Regions from separate parts of the Paenibacillus sp. FSL R5-0908 genome, predicted to be linked through region 4. Evidence: riboswitches for the same ligand, from Rfam matches in the RefSeq annotation. Region 4 holds a riboswitch; each other region holds the start of a gene.

Region 1 (6,111 bases), 830 kb from region 4:
ACCTACAACGTATATGTAAAAACGTCTTCTGACGCAGAGGATGGGATCGTGTCAGTATCAGGAATGCAGACCAGCCGCTTGTTGAAAAGTGGACATTGGGACGCGGCAAAGCTTGTACCCGTCAATCATACGGCTGTAGCCAAAGGGAAAGAGTGGACTTATACGTATGTAAACGGCCGTGACCATATAGATATTGAGATCGAACCGAGCAAAGTGAACACAGCCGTGGGGATTGAGGAGATCATACTGGAACTGATTTTGCCACAGCATAGAGCAGCTGGAGCTCTTCCGAATTTATTTATACTTGGAGATTCCACGGTCAAGTCCTACACCTTCGACGAAGCACCAATGAGTGGTTGGGGTCAGATTATTGGCAGTATGTTTAATCAACATAAAGTGAGTGTAACTAACTATTCCATGGGAGGACGCTCGTTTAAAAATGCCTATACAGAAGGTCGCCTTAACGACATTTTACTGAATGGCAGCATTGGGGATTATGTGTTTATTCAATTCGGACACAATGATGAGAGTGCAGATGAGTTCAGACGTTACGGCAGAGGTTCGACCGAAGCAATGTATGAAAACTACCTTAAAGAAGTTTATCTCCCTGCGATTCAAGCCCGAGGCATGATACCAGTACTGGTAACCCCAATGTCCAGAATCAAAGGGAATGCAACAAGTCCGGGATATATCTATGAAAATTCTTTTAAATCAAGAAAGTTTGTAGATATTCTTAAACGGGTCGCAGATGAATCTGGAGTTACACTTATTGACCTTAACTCGGAAAGTCTGAAATATTATAACGAGATCGGTGTAGAAGCAATAACATCCCTCTTCATGTCAATTGAAGCCGGAGAAACGCCAGGCAAAACAAATGACGGAAGTTACGCTAACGGGCATCCTTCAAAGAAAGTCGATGGGACTCATTTTAAAGAAGCGCTCGCCAAACAATTTTCACGGATGATTGTCACGGAGCTTGTAGAGAAAGGTGCTACTGGCGATTCTACTGCTGCCTCCATTACTCCTTACCTTAAAGGGAACGTTAAGCATGCGGCACTAACAGGGAACTGGGGTAAGATTTTTCCGGAAATAACGAATGATACGACGACTGGGGAAGCTGCTTATTACCGTAATCAAATTGAAAAATTAATCCAGCTGGGAGTAATGGGCAAAGACCGTCATGGGAATTTTAATCCGGATACGGAGATGACAGTTGCTGAATTCACACGTAGTATTTCTAAGTTAATGAAAGTGGAAAGATCAGATCTTGCCTATTATCCGAAAGGTAAGCTGTCACGTGAAACGATGGGTGCTATTCTCTATGATGTTTACCAAATAAAGTTTGCTAATAAACCTAAGTACATGACTGATTATAACGGCACAGCAGTAGTGCCAGGAGATCCTGGCTATGATTCGAATCTGGATCCAGGAGCTAGAGGTGCGATGTACTATCCTCTTGTATCCTGGACGCAGCTTGTTGATACAGCGGACATTTCTCCTTATTTAATTTCAAAAGTGAAAAGTGCATATGAATTAGGACTCATTAGATCTGAAGTGGGGATTGCCAGAGGCAAAATGGTCAATGGGACAGAACTAGAACCTAAAGCTATAGTGACCCGGGAGAAAGCGGCTAAAGCTCTTTATTTCATGTGGGTGCTGGAACATGAAGTGAATGCAGAAAATCATGTTTCTTCTCTGAAATAGTTAGGTGAACAATTCAAGGCACAGCATCGATGCTGTGCCTTTTTGTATGCGGTGAAGTCCTCTCCACTTACAGCAGTTTACCTCTCACAGTTGTTTATTTCCACTTGCATTGTGGTAAGTAAGATTCGTAAAGCGATTTAAGAAAATGACAAACCCAGCGTATAAACGTGCATAGTTGTGCCATCCTAAGACGATCAGTTAACTATCAATTTGCTTAACGAGAGGAGATAGGGAAGATGTCAGGCAACAATAAACAAGCTACAAAAACCTTACCCCCACAGGAGCAGCATCATCAGCCAGGGATTGAGAGTGAAATGACGCCGCTGCCCAAATACGAGCCGGCAAATTATAAAGCAGCAGGTAAACTGCAAGACAAGGCGGCGTTGATTACCGGTGGAGACAGCGGAATTGGGCGTGCAGTTGCTGTGCTTTTTGCTAAAGAAGGCGCTGATGTGGTCATTTCATATCTTAATGAACACTCAGATGCAGAGGAAACTAAACGTCAGGTCGAGCAGGAAGGCCGCAAATGTATCCTCATTCCAGGTGATATCGGTGACGAGAAATTCTGTAAAGATCTTATTAAACAGACGGTGGAGAGCTTAGGAAAGCTTGATATTCTCATCAATAACGCGGCAGAGCAACATCCGCAAGCTAAGATCGAGGATATTACTTCCGAGCAGCTAGAGCGTACTTTCCGTACGAATATATTTGCGATGTTCTATTTAACAAAAGCAGCTATGCCTCATTTAAAAGCAGGATCTACAATTATAAATACAACTTCAATTACCGCTTATCGCGGAAGCCCGCAGCTGCTGGACTATTCATCAACTAAAGGAGCTATTCTTAGCTTCACACGATCCTTGTCCACGAATCTGGCAGAGAAGGGCATACGGGTAAATGGTGTAGCACCAGGTCCAATCTGGACACCGCTGATTCCCTCTACCTTTGATGCAAAACAGGTTAGCGAGTTCGGAGGTACACAGCCTATGAAACGGCCTGGACAACCAGAGGAGCTGGCACCAGCCTATGTATATCTGGCCTCTGACGATTCCAGTTATGTGACTGGACAGGTTATTCATGTAAATGGTGGCGAGGTAGTAAACGGTTAGATCAGTACAGCTAATGTGAATAAATGGGTGTATTTCAATAAAAAAATATGTTACTATAAACCACGTTAGTATTTTAAAATTGTATATTTATGTCACTAGGGGTGCCGATTGGCTGAGACGGAATGGATTTCCGGACCCTTTGAACCTGATCTGGTTAAGACCAGCGTAGGGAAGTGGAGGACGAATTTCTGTTGTCGGTCTATTTGTAGTGCCGTCTATATACAGATTCTGACTGCCTTCCTTACGGGAGGCAGTTTTTTTGTTTTTACTGACCTATAGGGAAGTGAGAGAGAGGAGATCGCGAGTGGTGCAAGCTGAGATCCATCTAATATCAGACGGCAAGCTGCAGCAAAGACATTTTGTTGAACTAGCTGTCACGGTGCAGACATGGGTCGATTATATTCACTTAAGAGATAAGCAATGTCCTGCACGCGAACTACTCGCTGCGGCACAGGAGCTGTTGGCTGCCGGTATGCCCGCTACCAAACTGATAATCAACGACCGGATCGATGTAGCCTTGGCAGCTGGTGCCGCAGGAATTCAGTTGGCTTGTCACAGTCTGAGCCCGGATACAGCCCGGCGAATTGCACCTCAGCTTCGGCTGGGGAGATCGGTTCATTCTCCGGAAGAAGCGGCGAATGCTTCAGAGCAGGGAGCTGATTATTGCTTGTTTGGTCATGTATTTCCCTCGGATAGCAAGTTAGGGCTGCCCGCACGTGGGCTAGAGCTGCTTGCAGAAACGGTGAAGACCAGCTCTATTCCTGTCATTGCGATTGGCGGAATTAGCCCCGCTAATGCGGCGCAGATCATCAGGAAAGGTGCGGCAGGAGTTGCTGTGATGTCCGGTATTTGCGGAGCGGATGATCCTTATGAGGCCGCCAAAGCTATTCATAAGGCGGTTCATTCATAGCCTGGAGGTAACAGCAGGGCCGAAGGGGGTGATTCAGAATGAAGCTGTTGATTAACGGGAAATCCGCAGAGTGTTCTGGTGGTATTCAAACTATAGCTGATTTGATCAGTCTTCCTGAGTGGTCGGGTCGTCTGATGATCATTGAGCTGAATGGAGAAATTGTCAGTAAGGAGAATTATGAAAGTACTGCTCTGAGCGAGGATGATCGTTTGGAACTGGTGCACTTTGTTGGTGGGGGTTGAGATGGAGCGGTATAGAATTTTGAGAAATTTATAAGAACCAAAGGGAGGTAATTTCATGCATGACCCGTTACATATTGGCGGCATCGAATTAACCAGTAGATTATTTATCGGAACCGGAAAATATAGCCGGAATACGCTGATCCCCGAAGTGATTGCTAGCTCTGGTTCTCAGGTGATCACTGTAGCGCTTCGCCGAGTGGACCCAGAAGCTGGCGCAGAAAATATCATGAACCACATTCCCGGCCATATGACTCTTCTGCCTAATACCTCAGGAGCGCGCACAGCGGAAGAGGCAGTCCGTATTGCGAGATTAGCAAGAGCTGCGGGACTGGGGAACTGGGTCAAGATCGAAGTGATCAATGATCAGAAATACCTGCTTCCAGATAATCTGGAGACCATACGAGCTACAGAGATTTTAGCAGCGGAGGGTTTTGTAGTATTGCCTTATATGAGTCCGGACCTTTCAGCTGCTTTACGTCTGAGAGATGCCGGTGCTGCTGCTGTGATGCCGCTTGGTGCGCCGATCGGGACGAATCGCGGCCTGCGCACCAAGGAGCTTGTGCGTATTCTTATTGAAGAAGTGAATTTGCCAATTATTGTAGATGCCGGGATTGGCAAGCCGTCGGAAGCGGCGGAAGCAATGGAGATGGGGGCCGCTGCTGTTCTGCTTAATACGGCTATTGCAACGGCACGTAATCCGCTCGTCATGGCGGAAGCGTTCCGTGAGGCGATATCCGCTGGCCGTAAAGCTTATTTGGCAGGACTGGGTCCTGTAGAAGAAGTTGCTTTTGCTTCGTCACCGTTGACTGGATTTTTGAACTGAATTGGATAGGTTCACCAAAGGAGGGAGGATTAGCATGAGCTTTTTTGACACACTGGCCCGCTTGGAGCAGTATCCTTATGAGCAGCTGTGGAAGGAGTTCCGGGAGGATGACGTTAAGCGGGCGCTTGGAAAAGACAAGCTGAACGAAAATGATTTGCTGGCATTGCTCTCTCCGGCAGCAACGCCGCTGCTAGAGGAGATGGCGTCGGCAGCACAGCGACTGACCCGTGCCCATTTTGGTTATTCGATGCAGCTGTTCACACCGATGTATCTTGCGGATTTTTGTGTGAATCATTGTACCTACTGCAGCTTCAGCTCCATTTATGATTTTCCGCGCAAAAAGCTGTCCTTGGAGGAGGTCCGCAGGGAGGCAGAGAAAATTGCAGCTACAGGTCTGCGGCATATCCTCATTTTGACTGGTGAATCGCGCTGGGAGAATCCTGTCTCATATATTAAGGATTGTGTAGATGTACTCAGGGGATTTTTTTCCTCCGTCAGTATTGAGATAAATCCTCTATCAACTGCAGAATATAAAGAACTTCTTCAAGCAGGGGTGGATGGACTAACACTATACCAAGAGGTTTACCACCAGGAGACTTACAGAAAGCTGCATGTTAAAGGGCCAAAAAGAAACTACCGGAATCGCCTGGATGCACCTGAACGCGGCTGTCAGGCAGGTTTTCGTTCTGTGAATATTGGTACGTTGCTCGGGATGTATGATTGGCGGCAAGAGGCATTCCAAAGTGCCATGCATGCCCGCTATTTGCAGGATCGGTATCCAGATTGCGAGATCAGCCTGTCACCTCCACGTTTTCGGCCTTATTTAGGGGAATTTAACCCAGAGTGCGATGTTACCGACCGATCGCTAGTGCAGATTATTTTGGCATACCGGTTATTTTTACCCCGTTCGGGCATTACCTTATCTACAAGAGAGCCTGCCTCTCTACGCGATCATTTAGTTCATCTGGGAATAACTAAGATGTCAGCCGGGGTCACTACTGAGGTGGGCGGTCACACTAATGCAGGGGGAACTCCGCAATTCGAAATATCCGATAGCCGCAGTGTGCAGGAGATTACGGAAATGCTATATACGAAGGGTTTGCAGCCCATTTTTAAAGACTGGGATATCCTGACCGAACCAGCAACGTAACGCTTGTATTATCAATTATTAATCACTAAATGGACCCCTGCGAGATTCATGCGGAGGTCCATTTTTATTGTCTAGAGGGTGTTTAGTTTCCGGCAGAGAGCTCATCGAGAGACATTTCGAAACTCGGTGCCATATGAGTCAGGAAATAATCCACTTCCTGCAGGCCAAGCCCA
Region 2 (6,111 bases), 2.7 Mb from region 4:
ATCCCGTAAATGTCCCCAGCCCAACCCGGTTACTATCCATTACCAACACGGAGGCCGTTTTCGCCACACATTTAATGTGATCCCTACTATGATGAGTGAAATTTGTTTAATTGAGCAGATACATCCACGTCAATTATAAATAGGGCAGGAGTTTATCGCTGCAAATAAAAAACTGACACCGCTATACCAGCGATATCAGTTTACAGTGCTTAGCGATTAAGCTAGCGGCTGCCTATTTTTAACTTGTTCCTCTCGCATCCACTGTGACAACTGGCGTTTGAGCTTAAGGAACTCGGGAGAGTCCGTAATCTCATCACGGCGTGGCCGCGGAAACGGCACATCGATTGTATGCAGAATGGAGCCGGGGCGGCCGGAAAATACATAGATACGATTAGAGAGCAGCAACGCTTCTTCGATGTTGTGAGTAATGAACAGCACAGAGCGGCGATTCTCTTCCCACAGCTCAAGCAGCCAGCGCTGCATTTCACTGCGAGTTAGTGCATCGAGTGCGCTGAAAGGTTCATCCAGCAACATTAGCTCCTGCGGAGCGAGCAATGCTCTGAGAAAAGCTGCACGCTGCTGCATTCCGCCAGACAACATATGCGGATAAGCATGTTCGAACCCGCTTAATCCAACCTTGGCAAGCCACTGGCGTGCTTCCTCGCGGGCTCCATCCCGCAGTGTGCCCTTGATCTCCCCAGCAAGCAGCACATTATCCTCAATCGTACGCCAAGGAAAAAGAGCAGGCTGCTGCGGTATATAACTAATTTCACCGCGTTGACCTGTAACGACCTTACCGTTCATGCGGATCGTGCCTGCATCGGGTTTCACAAGGCCGCCAATCATATGGAATAAGGTGCTTTTTCCGCAGCCGGAAGGACCAACGATCGAAACGAATTCTTGTTGCTCTACCTTGAGAGAGACATTATTCAGAACATTTGTCTCACGGCGACGATGGGAAAAAGATTTGGAGATGCCGCTCACTTCAAGGGCGGGTGCCACGGTATGAGCTTCAGGAGAGCTTATGACTTCTGTTGTTCTGTGTTGCATTTGCGTCGCTTGAGACATACAGGCATCTTCCTTTCTATGAGTTACGGCGCGGCTTCCAGCGAACCAGCCATTTTTCCAGCAATGCAATAATAGCAAAGAGTACAAGACTTAAAAGTACAATAATAACAATAGCGACAAACATCCGATCCGTACGATAAGCGGATTTCTGCAGAAGCATATAATAGCCAATACCTTTATCCGCGCCAATCCATTCAGCGACCACGGCGCCCATAACCGCATAAGTAGCAGATATTTTTACACCGGAAAATAGTGCCGGGATAGAAGAGGGCAGCTCCAGCTTGGTGAAGATTTGCCACTTGCCTGCGCCAGCCATTTTCATATAATTCATCATGACCTGATCACTTTGGGCCAGGCCGCCCATCGCAGCGACAGCTACCGGGAAGAAACATACTAGTGTAATCAGCACGATTTTGGGCAAAAGACCAAAGCCGAACCAGATAATGAGCAGGGGCCCGAGCGCGATGGAGGGAACATTTTGACTCAGAATAATAAGTGGATAAAAAGCCCGTCTAGCCCAAGGTAAAAGATGCAAAAGCAAAGCAACGATCAGGCCTACCCCCGTACCAATGGGAAAACCAATTAAAGTTAGCCGCAGCGTAGCCATCGTATGAGCCCAAAGACCAGAAGCGTTACTGGTGGATTCACGGGCAATATCAGCAGGACTCGGCAGAATCCAGGCTTCAATATGAAATACAGATACAGATAGCTGCCATACGGTTAAAAAGAAGACGACCGCCACAAGGGGCGGCCATATTAGCTTCCAGGTCGATCTCACGGCCGATATTTCTCCGTCAATTTATCCATGCTGATTCCGTTAGGATTATGAGCGATTTTGATCTGCGAAATTACGCTTGGACTACCTGCTTCGATCAACGCCTCCTGCATCTGACGCACAACCTCCAGCAGTTCGCTAAGCTCACCTTCCATTGTGGTTTCCAGCGGATTCACCTGATGTTTAACACCGGATTTCTGAATGACCTCAATCGCTTTATCTACGTATGGGATGGAATCCTCATTGTTCGGAGTTTTTGGAATTACTTGAATGCTTAGTAGGGTGTTAGCCACAATAATCAATCCTCTCATTTTATAAGGTAAGTTCAAAAAGCCAACTTTGATAACGAAGTAACTCAGGAAGCAAACTCGACATCGAATCTTGAACGAACTTGGGAAGTCCGGTACTCACGTAGCACATCACTACGCTCCGTTCCTCCTTCCTCAAGTAACGTCCAACCTTCTTGGTTCTGAAGTCCGCTCTCTACTCCGCCGGTAAAAAATCATTACTGAATGCACTAGCGGCATCCAGCGGTTTATCCAGCAACTTCAGATCATACATCCAGTCACCGTAATTTTGCCAGACCTCGGTTTTTTGCTCGCCCCAGCGGGCAGCATCGTCCTTGTATTTTGGGCTAAGCCATTTTTGGCTAGCTAGGACAAGGTCGGCATCCAGGTCAGGAACCGCCTTCGATAACATACCGGCAGCCTCTTCCGGATGATCAATAGCATATTGATAACCTTTTGATGTGGCTTTCATGAAGGCCTTCACCAGCTCAGGATGATCTGCAATTTGCTTCTCACTCGTCGTCAGCACAGGCGTGTAATAATCGAGCTGTGGCGCATAATCCTTTAAGTACAGCATATCCAATGGCTCGCCACGCAACTCAGCCTCAACGCCAGTCCAAGCGTAGAAAATCCAGGCGAAATCAATGTCACGTTTGACGGCGGTAAAATAATCAGCTTCACCGATACTGATCAGCTTCACCTTTTTTACATCGCCACCTTCAGGATCCATGATAGCTTTCATGGCTGCTTCTTCGGCTGGTGAGCCCCAGCCTCCGTAGGTTTTACCTTCGAAATCCTTTGGTGATTTAATATTGCGATCTACTGGAGCGGCGAATCCCGACGTATTATGCTGAATAATAGCTGCTATCGAGACAAGGGGTACGCCTTGTAGACGGGCTAGCGTTAATCCTTCTTGCGCGCTGATTCCAAAAGCGGCTTCGCCAGAGGTAACCATAGTATCAGAACCCGCTGCGCCTGGCTGAACGATTTCGACGTCCAGACCTTCATCAGCGTAGTAACCAAGATTCTTAGCTACGTATAGACCGGTATGATTCGTGTTCGGTGTCCAGTCGAGTGCGACTTTAACTTTGGTGAGCTCTTTTGGAGCATCCGTCCCAGCCGTTGCAGTTGGATCAGTAGCATTTGCTTTGTTTCCGGCTGTATTCCCATTGTTGCCGCCGCATCCGGCAATGGCAAGAATGAGTACACAGGTGAGGCACAACGTAAGTGCTTTTTTGAGGTGCATGTCTTCTTCTCTCCTTTAAGGTTACAAGAATCCCGTCTTCACAACATGAACCGTAAAGTGTAGTATGTACGTTTTTCTACATCTTTTAGTGATCTTACAAAAAAAGCGCCCCGAGTGATCGGGACGCTGGCTTGGCGCAAGGTTAGTCAAGGTCACAGGGACCAGAACCAATTGGCGATTCCTACGCTGGCATTATCCAGATCAGGTATAAGGGTCAGTATCTTGTGGGATACAATCTCAGCCGGCCAATTCCAGCACCCCTGGTTCTATGAAGTTAACGGGTATTTCTATGTGCAATATAAGTAAGCATAAGTTCTGTACCCATACTTTATATCTTATATTTCTCGCATACGGTGTATTATAGACGGCTGTACTCGGAATGTCTAGTAGTGCACTCCTGAATTTTTCCAATCCAGTAGTTTCTTTTTTGCTAGTCTAGATCTTTATATTTTTTGCGGTGACGCCGTTTAAGCTCACTAACCAGCGCCCCTAGCGTGAGGACAACGCTGATCAGAATCCCGCTCATGATCACGAAGAGGGCAAGAAATTCAAAGGGGGAATATCCAATCATTTTACTCCATTGAATCTTTCCATCCAGATCGTCAATGACCTGATTCATGCCGTAAATCCCGCTTACTACCGTAAATACAGTGAGAATCATCAGCAGATTATCCCGTCGCTTGGATTGAAACTTATCCTGATACTGAAACAGGTCATTTAAGGTTTCTTTCACTTCCTCGAACAAAGCGTCGTTTCCGTATACTTTACGCAGCTGAAGAAATATCTCCCGGCCCTGCGACTGGGAAATCAACTCCAAGAAGTAGAACTTTGCCGAGAACTTATTAATGGAGTAGATTAGATTGTCTATTTCCTCATAATCATGATTAATCCGAAGTCGGGAGTGCATATTGGCAAGCTTTAGCAGAACGATTTTGTGGAAAATATTGAGTAAAAATCCGTAATAATATTGCCCGTACATCTGGTTGGCTAGACTAACAGCAATTTCCTGTTCAGCGCGGGTCATGCAGCAAAAAGTCTGCTCATTCATCATATAATACGTGTCTGGACCCCAGCGATTATAGGAGTGTTCATGACAATAGTTCGCAATATATGCTGGATCGCTGGCACTGGCATAGGGCTTTCCGTTCAGATCAATTCCATCAAGCTGTGAGGCACGATAGCGCAGATTTACACTAATCTCATCAGAGCTTTCTTTATTCTGAAAGCCGTAAAAAGCTTGCACCTGCATTCTTTCATCTACGAAAAAAGGAAGGGTCTCGAAATAAGCCCCATTGATATCCGATTGATCCAGATATGGCTCCAGTCCATCCACCAAATTTCGGAAGACAAAATCCTCTACCATCTCATAGGTCTGTTCCCCGCAATGAATATAAGTGTAATCATCCTGTATGAAGGTATTCTCTAGCGCACGGAAACGATCCGCGAATTCTAGGGCAATACTAAAGGGAATTGAATCCCCCTCCAGCTGGACACGTATCGTCACGAATCCAAGCTGAAAAGGACATATGAATATATCTGTCGAGAGAATTTTGAAAAATATAGATTGCTGCGGAATCTCCAGAATGCAGTCGAGATTATTTACTCTGGAAAAACGGCGAAACGAGTCGGCATCCTTCCTGCGTGGAAAAAGGACGTGTGCAGCAAACGGTAAATAGGTGCGTTCCATTCGTTCATGGGAAACACAGTAGCCATCTCCGTAATAGGCAGCTTCAAGCTCTTTATTATCCAGAAAAAAACGTGTGAAGCCGTCGTCCTGTAATTGCTGGATAAGCTGCTTAGAATCGCCCTTTTTTATAGAAAAGGGAAATATAAACTGCATGAGCGCAGTATGTAACAAAGGCTCAGTTGAAGACTCATTTAAAGACTCATTTAAAGACTCATTCATTCATTGTCCATCCTTGTGCTCAGAATATGCTTATAGATCACATTACCCTAAAAGGATAACGTTGATACTGTTCTAAATACGGGAACTCTTTCCTTTCACCGCTTGCATGGATTGGAACCTCCATGCGGCAATGCTTAGCAGAAACAAGAAGGCGGCAAAAGCGGCGAGTAATCCGGCTGTTTGTGCCACTTCTAAATGGTCCATAGACCAGCCCATAAACAGAGGTAGCAAAGCACCGCCAACACCTCCGGAAGCAATCATAATGCTGGGTGTTGACTCTTCAGTGCCAGGCAGCATTTTGCTGGAGAAGACTAAAGCAATGGAGAAAATACCGGACATAAACAGCCCCAGCAGCAGAATTACAATGAAAGCAGCCATTCGATTGTCAGTGAACGGAAAGAGTGTCAGCAGTAACAAGGTTAGTAAACAGCTGCTGAGAATGTACACGCGATAAGATATTTTTTCGGCAATTACACCCGCAAACAATCTTCCTGTAGACATCGCCAGCCAAAAGAAAGTGACTGTCAGTGCTGCGGCAGACTCCGTCATCCCTAGCTTGGCAATAAAGATAGCCGGCATAAAGTTGACTAAACTCATCTCTGTGCCTACATAAAGAAAAAAGAAAACGATGAAGATCCCTAGCAGAATCCATTGCTTACCTTTATACGGAAATTTTTTGTTAGAACGTGAGCTTGAGGATTGCGAATTGTCTGCTCCTTGGACAGAGGCGCGTTCATCCAGCGTACGTTGTAGATTACCGAAGTGCCCTCTTGTCCAGAGGATAAGAGAAATTAAGGAGAAGGCAGCGACGATTAGAAAGGCCAATCTC
Region 3 (6,111 bases), 3.3 Mb from region 4:
AAGATCGTCTACGCCCCAAAAGCCTGCCGGTATTTCACAGGAGACATGCCTTCAAACCTTCTGAACACTTTAATAAAATAGCTGGATTGGGCAAAACCGGACTGAGTAGCAACCTGAGCAATGGAGAGTCCTGTGGAAACCAGTAAAAGCTTGGCTTTAGCCAGCCGACAATCGGTTAAATAACGGTTTGGAGTTTTACCCATAACCACCCGGAACAGCCTTAGAAAATGATAGCTGCTGTAACCGGTCAATCTTGCCATCGATTCAAGAGACCAAGGGCTGGCACATTCGACATGAATGATATCTGCTGCACTGCGGATGGACTGTCTAACCTCGTGCGGTACTGAGCCGTGAAGCGGCTCGGAGTTCTGCAGCAAGTTCACTAGAAGCTCATACAGCAGAGCAGATAGCCTTGGTTCGCTACGGGTCACGTAGGAAGCGCTCAGTAGGTACATTTCCTCGAATAGCTCGTCCAGCTTAGCATCCAAATCAAAAGTGAACAGGTATGCACGAGACTGGTCCACTTCTTCTAATAAGGGAAGGACAATTTCAGTGTTAAAATGAACCCAGCGGACATCCCAAGGCTCGCCTGGGTCAGAGCCGTATTGCTGATAAGCCCCTTTTGGGTACAGAAAACCTCGTCCTCTACTCATCGGAATACGTTCGCCCTCATGGAATACATAACCCTCCCCACCAAAAATCAAATGCAGGTTATAACTCCCAAGAAACCCTTCGCTTCTTCTCTCTGTATGTTGTGGAAAGTGAGTGTAATGTCCCAAAAATTCAGGATAACAGACATATTTTGAAAAAGCCGGTGTCGGCAAATACCATTGTTTCTTCATGTTTGGCAGCACCCATTTCTGTAGCGCAACAGAGCGCAAGTTGGATTAAGGCAATAAACGCAAGATTGTTATATGATAGCAATATTTTGTTATATAAGACCTCTTATCATTGATACTACAATAGAATTATAAAATATTGAAAGCATATTTTTAATACTTTGGAGGTAATGATGAAGAAACCTGTCGCAACTGAAAAATTCGAGCTTGGCGTCTGTTATTATCCGGAGCACTGGCCAGAAAACATGTGGGAGGACGATTATCGCCGGATGCGTGAACTCGGCTTTACGATCATTCGGATGGGGGAGTTTGCTTGGTCTATTTTTGAACCGGCAGAAGGGGAGTTTCAGTTCGGGCTCTTTGATCGGGCGATTGATCTAGCACATAAATATGGTCTTCAGGTTGTACTTGGTACTCCGACGGCGACGCCTCCAGCTTGGTTGACTGATAAATATCCCGAAGTTTTAAATGTAACCTACGAAGGTGTTACACTTCAGCATGGCATGCGCCGTCATTATAATTACAGCAGTCCTAAATACCGGGAACTGTGTGCACGTATTGCAGAACAAATGGCTGAACATTACGGCAATCATCCGGGTGTAGTTGGCTGGCAAATTGATAATGAGCTCAACTGTGAGATCAGTGAATTTTATTCGGAGAGTGACCATAAGGCTTTCCGGGAATGGCTACAGCATAAATATGTTACGCTTGAGCATTTGAACGAGGCTTGGGGAGCTGTTTTTTGGAATCAAAGCTATAGTGACTGGTCTCAGGTCTATCTCCCACGTCCGACTCCAGTACCGAAGCAGCCCAATCCTCATCAGGCATTGGATGAAAAACGGTTTATTTCGGACAATACAATTTCTTTTGCCAAAAACCAAGCGGATATCATTCGTAAACTTGCCCCTAAGCAATGGGTAACCACGAACGGTCTGTTCGGGCATCTTGATAGCCATGAAATGACGGATGAACTGCTGGATTTCTTCAGCTATGATTCCTATCCTCAGTTCTCTACTATTTTTTATGACCCCAATGAGCGGAATCCGCTGAATGATAGAGGCTGGGGACTGTCGTTATCTGTTGTTCGTTCGATATCCCCGAATTTCTGCATTATGGAGCAGCAGTCGGGCCCGGGTGGCTGGGTGAACCGGATGGATATGCCTTCTCCAAAGCCCGGGCAGATGCGGTTATGGACTTATCAGTCGATCGCTCATGGAGCAGATATGGTGCTATATTTCCGCTGGCGGACAGCTACGATGGGCAATGAAATTTATTGGCATGGAATCAATGACTATCATAATCAGCCTAACCGGAGAGTGCGGGAAGCGGGGCAGATCGGTCAGGAGCTGGCAGCAGCAGGTCAAGCGTTTATCGGTACTCATAATCAGGCTAACGTTGCTATTGTTCGTGATTATGACAATGAGTGGGATGGAGAATACGATGTTTGGCATGGCCCGTTTATGTGGAAGAGCAATAAGGAGTGGTACAAGGCTCTTCAGCGGAAGCATATCCCGAATGACGTGCTCTATCTGCGCAAAAAAACAACGCTGGAGGAGCTTGCAAGGTACGACGTGCTTATCTATCCTCACCCAGCGATTATGACAGATGAGACAGCGTCTCTGCTGGATGAATATGTTCAACAAGGCGGCAAACTGATCTTCGGCTGTAGAACTGGCTATAAGGATGAGCGCGGTCAATGTTATATGCGTCCTTTCCCAGGTGCTGCTAAGGATCTATGCGGGATCACAGTTGAAGAATTCACAATGGTTAAGGGCAGTCGTCAGCCAACAACAATTAGCTGGTCGGGCGCGACCGAAGTCGTTACAGGAGCAGATGACTTTAATGATATTCTCAAAATAGAGGAAGCTTCGGTTGAAGTGATGGCGGTTTACGCCTCTGATTATTATGCAGGAAAACCGGCGGTAACTAGAAATCGTCGCGGCAAGGGTGAGGTTTGGTATTACGGAGCCGTATTTAATGAACAGGCAGCGGCTGAGATCATAAATTTAATGGATCTACAATCGCCAGCAGATTGGCTGGAGCTCCCAGAAGAGGTAGAGCTGCAAGTCCGTACCGGAGCTTCTTCCAGTTATGCTTTTTTGCTTAATTATAGTGAGACTCCTGTCACGATCCATCTTCATGAGACCAAAACAGATTTACTGAGCGGCACAACATTCTCGGGCGAGGTGCTTCTGGAAGGATTTGGGGTACTGGTGCTATACTAACGTACACGTTGATCTCACATTTGAGTAGATTTGGATAATTCTCTCTTTTCGGTTATACTTTGAAGTAGCAATTATATAGTCACGGGAGCTTGGTGGGACCAGGCTGAGAGGATAGTTATAACTATCGACCGTCAAACCTGATCTGGATAATGCCAGCGGAGGAAATGGAGCTCTATTTCTATTTGTCTACTCTAAGGCCTCATCTTATACAGATGTGGCCTTTTCTATGTGTGGGGAGTAGACCGTCTCCGCTTGATCAAATCACCTTATAGGAGGAATTGAGATGACAAGCGAATTGAACAACGATCCAATCAATTTATCAGCTTTTCCAGCAAGTCAAAAAGTTTATGTAAAGGGTTCACGGCCTGATATTCAGGTGCCTATGCGGAAGATCTCACTTAGTCCAACTGCGGGCATAGACGGCGAAGAGGAGAATGCCCCAATTCATGTCTATGACACAAGCGGGGCTTACACGGATGCTAATATTCAAACTGATATTCGTCAGGGGTTAGAGCCCAATCGTCTAAGCTGGATTGAGGAACGAGGGGATGCGGAAGCGTACGAAGGAAGAAACGTGAAGCCTGAAGATAACGGGAATGCAACGGGAAAAGCTGTGGCGGAAGTGTTTCCAGCGCTCCATAGAAAAACTTTGCGAGCGAAAAAGGGGCGTAATGTCTCTCAAATGCATTATGCACGCAAAGGAATTATTACTTCCGAAATGGAATACGTTGCGATTCGTGAGAATGTGGCACCGGAATTTGTAAGAGATGAAGTGGCCCGCGGCCGCGCCATCATTCCAGCGAATATCAATCATCCAGAGAGTGAACCGATGATTATTGGACGAAATTTTTTAGTGAAGATCAATGCCAATATAGGAAATTCCGCAGTATCCTCCTCCATAGAGGAAGAGGTAGAGAAGATGAGATGGGCCACCCGCTGGGGTGCAGATAATATAATGGATCTTTCCACAGGTAAAAACATCCACACTACACGCGAGTGGATCATCCGCAATTCTCCTGTTCCTATTGGAACGGTGCCTATCTATCAAGCGTTGGAAAAAGTGAATGGAAAAGCGGAAGATTTAACGTGGGAAGTGTACCGTGATACGCTCATTGAGCAAGCGGAGCAAGGGGTTGATTATTTTACCATTCATGCGGGGGTTCTGCTTCGTTATATCCCGTTGACTGCACAACGTATGACAGGTATTGTTTCAAGAGGTGGCTCCATCATGGCGGCATGGTGTCTTGCGCATCATCAAGAGAACTTTTTATATACACATTTTGAAGAGATATGTGAAATCATGAAGCTATACGATGTTTCTTTTTCCCTAGGCGATGGATTACGTCCGGGTTCGATTGCTGATGCGAATGATGAAGCACAATTTGCCGAGTTAGAGACGTTAGGTGAATTAACAGCTATAGCTTGGAGTCATGATGTACAGGTGATGGTAGAGGGTCCAGGACATGTACCGATGCACTTGATTAAGGAGAATATGGATAAGCAACTTGAAACTTGCAACGAAGCCCCTTTTTATACATTAGGTCCACTGACTACAGATATCGCGCCTGGTTATGATCATATTACTTCTGCTATAGGTGCAGCGATGATTGGTTGGTTCGGTACAGCAATGTTATGTTACGTAACTCCGAAGGAGCATCTTGGCCTGCCTAATAAGGAAGATGTACGTGTAGGGGTCATTACTTATAAAATAGCGGCTCATGCCGCAGATTTGGCGAAAGGGCATAAAGGAGCACAAGACCGGGATAATGCTCTTTCAAAAGCCCGTTTTGAATTTCGTTGGCGTGATCAATTTCATTTATCGATAGATCCTGAGCGAGCGCTAGAATATCATGATGAGACATTGCCTGCGGAAGGCGCTAAAACAGCTCATTTCTGTTCCATGTGCGGGCCGAAATTTTGCAGTATGAAGATCTCTCATAATATCCGTAATTCGACGAGAATTGAATCAGGAATGCAAGAGAAGACAGAAGAGTTTCTCCAAGGCGGGAGCCTCATTTATAGATAACTTTTTCTGCTAAAAAGAAATATCTAAAAGAAGTCGTCATTGGCGGCTTCTTCTTTTATACTTTGAATAGATAGGAGTTGATGAAATGGAAGCGATTCGTTCAGAGGAAGCCATTTTAGAGGATTTAAGTAATAGTTTCTATCATTTTTTTGGATTGAAAGTCCTTCATGCTACCCCAATAAAACGTGGCTGGTTAAATCTTAAATGGAAAATCACAACGGATTCAGGGCAATTTCTACTTAAACAATACAACAAAAAAAGATATAAATTGTATAACCCAGAAGAGCTGAACTTTGCTTTTTCTCAACAGAAAAGATTGTATCTACAGGGGCTCCCCTGTCCCGGATTGTTGGCTTATAACCATAAAGTTTTACTGGAATCAGATCAGGGAGAAACGTTTATGGCTATGGAATATTGTGAAGGGCGTGTCATAGAGCCGGGTAAAATTAATATCCATCAAATGTTTGATTTGGGTCGTGCCACAGGTAAAATGCATCGTTTATTAAATGATGGGACCCTTAGTTTGAAAAGAAACCCACAATTTATTCCCCAAAGCCCTGAGGAACGTTTAGAACATTGGAATGTACTCCTACAACAATCAAAGGAAATGGGCAAAACCTCACTTATCACTGACCTAGAGATACAACTAAGAGCGACTGAAGAAATAGATCCGGAAATATTCGAAGGACTTGAAGCTGGATGGGCACATCGTGATTTATGGGTTGATAATCTTTTATTTCAAGATAGCCAATTGTCTGCAATTCTAGATTTTGATCGGTTCAAATATGATTATCCGCAGCTTGATGTTGCACGAGCAGTGATGTCATGTGCTCTAGATGAAGATTTAGATGGAGCACTAGCCTCAGCATTTATTGACGGATATCGTGAGGAACGAACGGTGGAGCAGGGGGATTTAACAAAATCATTGCAGTTATTGTGGTATATGGAAAGCCCATGGTGGATTAATGCCGAGATGGACAAACATAGTGTACCTCCAAAACGTTTTGCAAAAGAAATGAAT
Region 4 (6,111 bases):
GAAGGCAGCTTCCCACTGGCCTTTATGTATCGACAGGATAGCAGCGCGTACGATTTCCGATGAATAAGCCCCTACGCTAAGGGTAAATCCAATGGTGGCGGCAATGAAAGGGTCGAGTACAATACCAACAGCCGGCAAACCATAAAAAATAATAAATAGCTGCACTAACAACGGGGTTCCCCGAATGACCCATACATAAAAACGGGCGATTAGCTTCGGAATTACCCACGGTGAAAGACGTGCCAACGCGGTTAGGATCGCCAAAATCAATCCAAGCACAAAGGAAAGCAGCGCCAACGGAATGGTAAAAGCCACCCCGGCTTTAAGCAGGGGTAGCAGTGTATCTAAGAAAATTTGTATTTTGCGGTCATCCATTATTCAGACATCCTTTTTAGCTTCCAGGCTTAATTAGCCTTGCTAGCCTTGTATTATTTTGAAACGTCAGCTCCAAAGTATTTCTCGGAAATTTTCAAGTACGTTCCATCACTTTTCATCTCTTTAATCGCATCACTGACCGCTTTCACCAGCTCATCATTGCCTTTCAGGAATACCGCGGCACTTTGTGATCCTTCAGGAATCTCGTCAACCACTTTAATTTTTGCATCTGGTTTTTGTTTTTTCAGATCCAGATAAGACAAGCCATCATTCACAGTTGCATCAATACGTCCCGAAGTCAGCAGGTCCATCGCTTGATTGAAACCGTCCGTAGCTACGATTTCAGCACCGTTCTCACGAGCGATGTCGGATAAGTTACTTGTCAGGGATTGTCCGGCTTTTTTACCCTTTAGATCAGCAAAGGTCTTAATATCCTCATTGTTTTCGCTCACGATCAATACTGCCTTGGATACAATATAGGGTTCAGAGAAATCATATTTCACTTTGCGATCTTCGTTAATGGAAACTTCATTGAAAATGACATCAAACCGTTTCGCATCCATCCCAGCAAAAATACCATCCCACTGAGTTTCAAAAAATTCAGCTTCAACACCTAAACGTTTGGCTACTTCTTCGGCAATTTCTACGTCAAAACCAGTCAATTTCCCCGCAGTGTCATGATAAGTAAAAGGTGCATAAGTCCCTTCTGTACCTATCCGCAATTTGCCGCTGGCCTTCACAGCCTCCAAACTGTTTTGCGCTGAAGATGCTGCTCCACCAATCGTTCCAGCTGTTGGTTCAGCAGCCGTATTGGTATTCGAATTATTGCCGCAAGCCGCTACAAGGACCACGGTTAACGCCAATATAATAGTTAAACTCCATTTTTTCATTATTAAATCCCCTCTCTCTATCCGGTTTTTTTCCGGTAAATTGAATAGTACACTGCCATCACATGATCGTCAATACTTTTTTCCGATTATATACATCGGAATTGTAATATTAACTAGATTTCTACTTATATCTTACCCAATCTTGGATTAATCCTTCACTTCTTTCTCTCTTTACTTCTCAGAAAGATATGGTATATTTATAAACAAATTAATATGGACCTGTTATTTCACTAGGGGAGTCGGCCGACTGAGACGGAGCTTCAAGCTCCGGACCCTTGGAACCTGATCTGGATCATACCAGCGGAGGGAAGTGGAGCGGAATTTTCATCAAGCATGTTTAGTGTTATTATGCAGAATGAACTTTTTGACCCATTCATTTCCTCTGGAAATGAATGGGTCTTTATTTGTTTAGGCGCTCCACAAAAATATTAGGAGGTTAGATCATCACGACCATTTTATCTATTCAAGGCCTAACCTACTCTTTTCCGGAAACTGAACAACCCCCTGTATTCGCAAATCTATCCATGGATATCAGGCAAGGGGAATTCGTCTCCGTAGTAGGTGCTAGCGGATGCGGGAAAAGTACATTTTTCAAAACGATTGCCGGTTTACTCGAACCTACTCACGGAAAAATAAAACTCTCTACGAACCCCTCAACCGCTAGTCGTTTAGGCCAGATCGCTTATATGCCTCAGCAGGATTTATTGCTGCCTTGGAGAACAGTGCTCGACAACTGCCTTTTGCCCTGGGAGATCAAGCCCAGATTTAGTAAACAGGATACGATCACTCAGATTCGGGAAATGTTGGTCCGCTTCGGCTTAGCAGATGTAGAGAAGGCTTATCCCCATGAACTTTCGGGAGGAATGAAACAGCGAGTCGCATTTCTGCGCACCTTAGTGGCTGGAGGCGGAAGTGGTCTTATGCTGCTGGATGAGCCCTTTGGTGCTCTCGATGCCATGACCAAACGTGAGATACACCGTTGGCTGTTGGAGTTATGGGGTGAACTGAATCAGACGATTATGCTCATCACTCATGATCTGGAAGAAGCACTATTGCTCAGTGACCGGATTTATTTATTATCTGGCGGTGCGCACAGCGAATTACAGGAGATCGTTGTGGATCTACCAAGGCCAAGACATTATAAGATGAACTACGAACCCCGGTTTATAGCACTGCGGGCAGAGCTGGAGCGGAGATCACATGCGACCTATACCTTTTAAAAAACATCTAGACAATTATGGTCCCTTCGTTCTTCTGGTACTGCTCATTCTTGTAATCTGGGAGTCAGCTGTTCGCCTTCACATGATTCCAGCCTTTATTCTCCCTGCACCTTCATCTATTGGCTTCGCATTGATCGAGCACAGGCAATTATTATTCGGACAGCATTTATTGGCAACGTTACAGGAGATACTGGTGGGTTTTGTCCTTTCTGTGGTTTGTGGTGTATTGCTGGGCACTGGAATGTTCCTGTATCGCCCCATAGAAAAGGCCATCTATCCCTTCCTTATCATTAGCCAGACGATCCCATTAATTGCGCTATCCCCCATTTTTATTATGTGGTTCGGATATTCGCTGTGGAGCAAAGTGGCTGTGGTGTTTTTGACGGCTTTTTTTCCAGTCGTAGTGAGTACATATGATGGACTTCGTACAAGTGGCCAGACCTACAAGGACTTATTATTAACATTTGGTGCAAACCGCTGGCAGCTGCTTGTCAAAACCCAAATTCCACTGGCGTTGCCTGCCTTTTTCTCTGGCTTAAAGCTGTCCATTGTATACTGCGTCATCGGAGCTACTATCGGGGAATGGCTCGGCGGCAGTAAAGGACTCGGTTACTTCAGCCGCAGAATGGCCGGAAATATGCAGAGCGATGAAATGTTCGCGGCTGTATTTCTGTTGTCCGCGCTTGGTGTTGTGCTTTTTCTGGCGATAGCTTTACTCGAACAATTATTTTTAAAGAAAAGAGGATCTAACCAATGAATCATTTAAAATCCCCACAACGAGGACTTATTTCTGTATTTCTAGTATGCACACTTTTGCTCTTAAGCAGCTGCGGGAAGGCAGACAAGCTAAATAACAACTCCCAAACCGGTTCCTCCAATACCGAAAATAAGCAGTCACACAAGCTGACGATTATGCTTGATTGGTATCCCAATGCCGTTCATTCCTTTCTATACGCTGCGCAACAGCAAGGTTTTTTCCAAGAGGAAGGTTTGGATGTCGAGATCAAAATGCCTGCGGACAGCAATGATGCCCTAAAGCTTGTAGCAGCAAATCAAATTGATCTAGCGCTCAGCTATCAGCCTCAGGTGCTTATGGCACGCGGCGAGAAAATCCCTGTACGTTCGATTGCAGCAATCGTGCGGCATCCACTGAATCATCTGATGGTTCCTCAGGCTGGCAGTATTCATAGTCCCAAAGAGCTCGCTGGAAAAAAAATCGGCTATTCCTCCATTCCGCTCTATGAAGCGATGATTCGGACAATGATCCAGAGTGATGGAGGCGATCCTTCATCCGCCAAGCTGATTGACGTAGGTTTTGACCTTATCCCTGCGATCTCTACAGGACAAGTGGACGCAATAATGGGCGGGTTTATCAACCATGAACAACTGATCCTTGAAAAAGAGGGGCATTCGGTCACCTCGCTTAATCCAACGGATTACGGAGTACCTGACTATTATGAGCTTGTGCTGGTGGCCAGCGAACAAGGATTGCAAAATTCTGAAGCTTACTTTAAAAAATTTCTAAATGCCATAACAAAAGGACAGGAATTTGTGGAGCAGAATCCTGAACAAGCCCTGGATTTACTGGTTGCACATGAAGATGCAACTTCACCGCTCGACAAGGAGATTGAGAAAAAAAGTCTTGAGATTCTACTGCCGCTGATGAATGCTGGCGATCAATCTTTTGGTTATCAAGACCCGACATCATGGGAAAAGGTTCAGGTGTGGTTATCCACCAACGATCTTCTACCAGAAGATATTAAAGCACAGGAAGCTTTTATCAATCTGTAGCATTTAGTTAATTATTTATCCAATCTTGAGGAGGAATTATGATGAGTTATTTAGCCAAAGTACGGGAAGCCAACCCGTTGATCCACAACATCACAAATATTGTAGTAGCCAATTTCTCAGCCAACGGTCTGTTAGCGCTGGGTGCCTCTCCCTTTATGGCGGATGCCCACGAAGAAGTGATCGACATCGCCGCTATGTCGTCTGCTGTCGTTCTAAATATCGGCACTCTCAATGACTACGCCATTCAATCAATGTTGCTCGCTGGTAAATCCGCTAATAAACACGGGGTTCCCCTGGTGCTTGACCCGGTAGGTGCAGGCGCAACTTCTTATCGGACCGCTGTCACTCAAAAGCTAGTGAATGAGATGCAAATCACCGCACTGCGGGGGAATGTGGCTGAAGTCGCTAATGTCATTGGGGAGAGCTGGTCCATTAAAGGGGTGGATGCTGGCGAAGGTGAAGGCGATGTAGTTCTTTTGGCTGAAGCTGCTGCGAGGAAGTTAAGCTGTGTGGTCATCATAACTGGAAAAGACGATGTGATCACGAATGGAAAAAACACTTATATTGCCAGCAACGGTCACCCTATTCTCACGAAGGTTACAGGAACTGGCTGCTTGCTCAGCGCTGTTGTGGGTGCATTTCTCGCGGTAAGTGGAGGTGCCTCGTTGGAGGCCGCAGTGGAAGCCCTCTCCTTCTATGGAGTAGCAGCTGAAATCGCCGCTGAACTAACAACTGGTCAAGGGCCGGGAAGCTTTCAGGTTGAGTTTCTAAATCAACTGACATGGGTAACGCCAGAAGTCTTTCTAGAAAGATCTAGTATTAAACAGCTCAGTTAATGACCCTCAAAGGAGTGAATTCGATGATTATATCCAAAGCTCTAACCATTGCCGGCTCCGACAGCGGCGGTGGAGCTGGCATTCAGGCAGATCTAAAAACCTTTCAGGAGCTTTCTGTCTATGGCATGTCCGTCCTCACTGCTGTGACAGCGCAGAATACGCTGGGTGTCCAAGGGGTTTATCCAGTGACTCTGGAAGCTATAAATCAGCAGCTTGATTCTATAGGACTTGACCTGCAACCAGATGCCGTAAAGACCGGGATGTTATTTAACAGTGACATCATCCGCATTGTGGCAGATAAAATTAAGCATTACGGCTGGTCTAGTCTTGTAATTGATCCTGTGATGGTCGCTAAAGGAGGGTCCACACTGCTGCTGCAGGAGGCGGTTCAATCCTTAATCAGCCATCTGCTGCCCTTAGCATTGGTGACGACACCCAATATTCCCGAAGCCGAAATGATCACAAAGATGACGATCACCACCATCGAAGAACGCAAAAAAGCGGCCAAAATCATTCATGGCATGGGCTCCAAATATGTAGTGCTAAAAGGGGGACATGATACCTCGACCACAGCCGTAACCGATCTTCTATATGATGGTGACGAATATACCTTATTAGAGAGTAGCCGGATTCAGACCAGACATACGCATGGTACAGGCTGCACCTATTCAGCAGCAGTCACCGCCGAGCTAGCCAAAGGCAAATCCGTAGCAGAGGCCATACAAACAGCCAAAGCGTTTGTACAAGCGGCGATTGAGGACGAGCTGGGCATAGGGGCTGGACATGGACCAACCAATCATTTTGCGTATCAGAACAGACTGCGAGGGATAAACAGTGCAACGAATGAATAGTGAACATCTGCGAGATCTATTAAAAGTCTATTTCATTATGGGCAGCGTAAATTGCCGTAAAGCTCCAGTTAAGGTGCTGCAGGAAGCGGTTGCTGGGGGTATAACCATGTTTCAATTCCGTGAAAAGGGTACCGGATCCTTAAGCGAT

Evidence for each region. A riboswitch is a leader RNA that binds a small molecule or an ion and turns the genes downstream of it on or off. The one in region 4 is predicted to bind thiamine pyrophosphate.
Region 1: linked by a shared signal. The riboswitch ahead of MKZ09_RS10385 (thiamine phosphate synthase) and the one ahead of MKZ09_RS14340 (ABC transporter ATP-binding protein) in region 4 are both predicted to bind thiamine pyrophosphate.
Region 2: linked by a shared signal. The riboswitch ahead of MKZ09_RS02125 (ABC transporter substrate-binding protein) and the one ahead of MKZ09_RS14340 (ABC transporter ATP-binding protein) in region 4 are both predicted to bind thiamine pyrophosphate.
Region 3: linked by a shared signal. The riboswitch ahead of thiC (phosphomethylpyrimidine synthase ThiC) and the one ahead of MKZ09_RS14340 (ABC transporter ATP-binding protein) in region 4 are both predicted to bind thiamine pyrophosphate.

The regions. Positions count from the first base shown of each region.
Region 1 covers NZ_JBBOUV010000001.1:2,389,918-2,396,028, forward strand. The annotation lists gene MKZ09_RS10375 (GDSL-type esterase/lipase family protein) at 1-1,704, shown strand, start outside; gene MKZ09_RS10380 (SDR family oxidoreductase) at 1,941-2,813, shown strand; TPP riboswitch at 2,901-3,002, shown strand; gene MKZ09_RS10385 (thiamine phosphate synthase) at 3,121-3,723, shown strand; gene thiS (sulfur carrier protein ThiS) at 3,762-3,965, shown strand; gene MKZ09_RS10395 (thiazole synthase) at 4,021-4,788, shown strand; gene thiH (2-iminoacetate synthase ThiH) at 4,823-5,938, shown strand; gene yfbR (5'-deoxynucleotidase) at 6,021-6,111, opposite strand, start outside.
Region 2 covers NZ_JBBOUV010000001.1:471,425-477,535, forward strand. The annotation lists gene MKZ09_RS02110 (ABC transporter ATP-binding protein) at 217-1,050, opposite strand; gene MKZ09_RS02115 (ABC transporter permease) at 1,085-1,846, opposite strand; gene MKZ09_RS02120 (thiamine-binding protein) at 1,843-2,136, opposite strand; gene MKZ09_RS02125 (ABC transporter substrate-binding protein) at 2,327-3,376, opposite strand; TPP riboswitch at 3,538-3,648, opposite strand; gene MKZ09_RS02130 (hypothetical protein) at 3,807-5,282, opposite strand; gene MKZ09_RS02135 (MFS transporter) at 5,355-6,111, opposite strand, start outside.
Region 3 covers NZ_JBBOUV010000001.1:6,565,878-6,571,988, reverse strand. The annotation lists gene MKZ09_RS29680 (helix-turn-helix transcriptional regulator) at 9-842, opposite strand; gene MKZ09_RS29675 (beta-galactosidase) at 1,013-3,064, shown strand; TPP riboswitch at 3,136-3,245, shown strand; gene thiC (phosphomethylpyrimidine synthase ThiC) at 3,348-5,090, shown strand; gene MKZ09_RS29665 (phosphotransferase) at 5,176-6,111, shown strand, end outside.
Region 4 covers NZ_JBBOUV010000001.1:3,219,641-3,225,751, reverse strand. The annotation lists gene MKZ09_RS14350 (amino acid ABC transporter permease) at 1-375, opposite strand, end outside; gene MKZ09_RS14345 (amino acid ABC transporter substrate-binding protein) at 429-1,265, opposite strand; TPP riboswitch at 1,488-1,591, shown strand; gene MKZ09_RS14340 (ABC transporter ATP-binding protein) at 1,790-2,485, shown strand; gene MKZ09_RS14335 (ABC transporter permease) at 2,466-3,242, shown strand; gene MKZ09_RS14330 (ABC transporter substrate-binding protein) at 3,239-4,276, shown strand; gene thiM (hydroxyethylthiazole kinase) at 4,318-5,112, shown strand; gene thiD (bifunctional hydroxymethylpyrimidine kinase/phosphomethylpyrimidine kinase) at 5,136-5,963, shown strand; gene thiE (thiamine phosphate synthase) at 5,956-6,111, shown strand, end outside.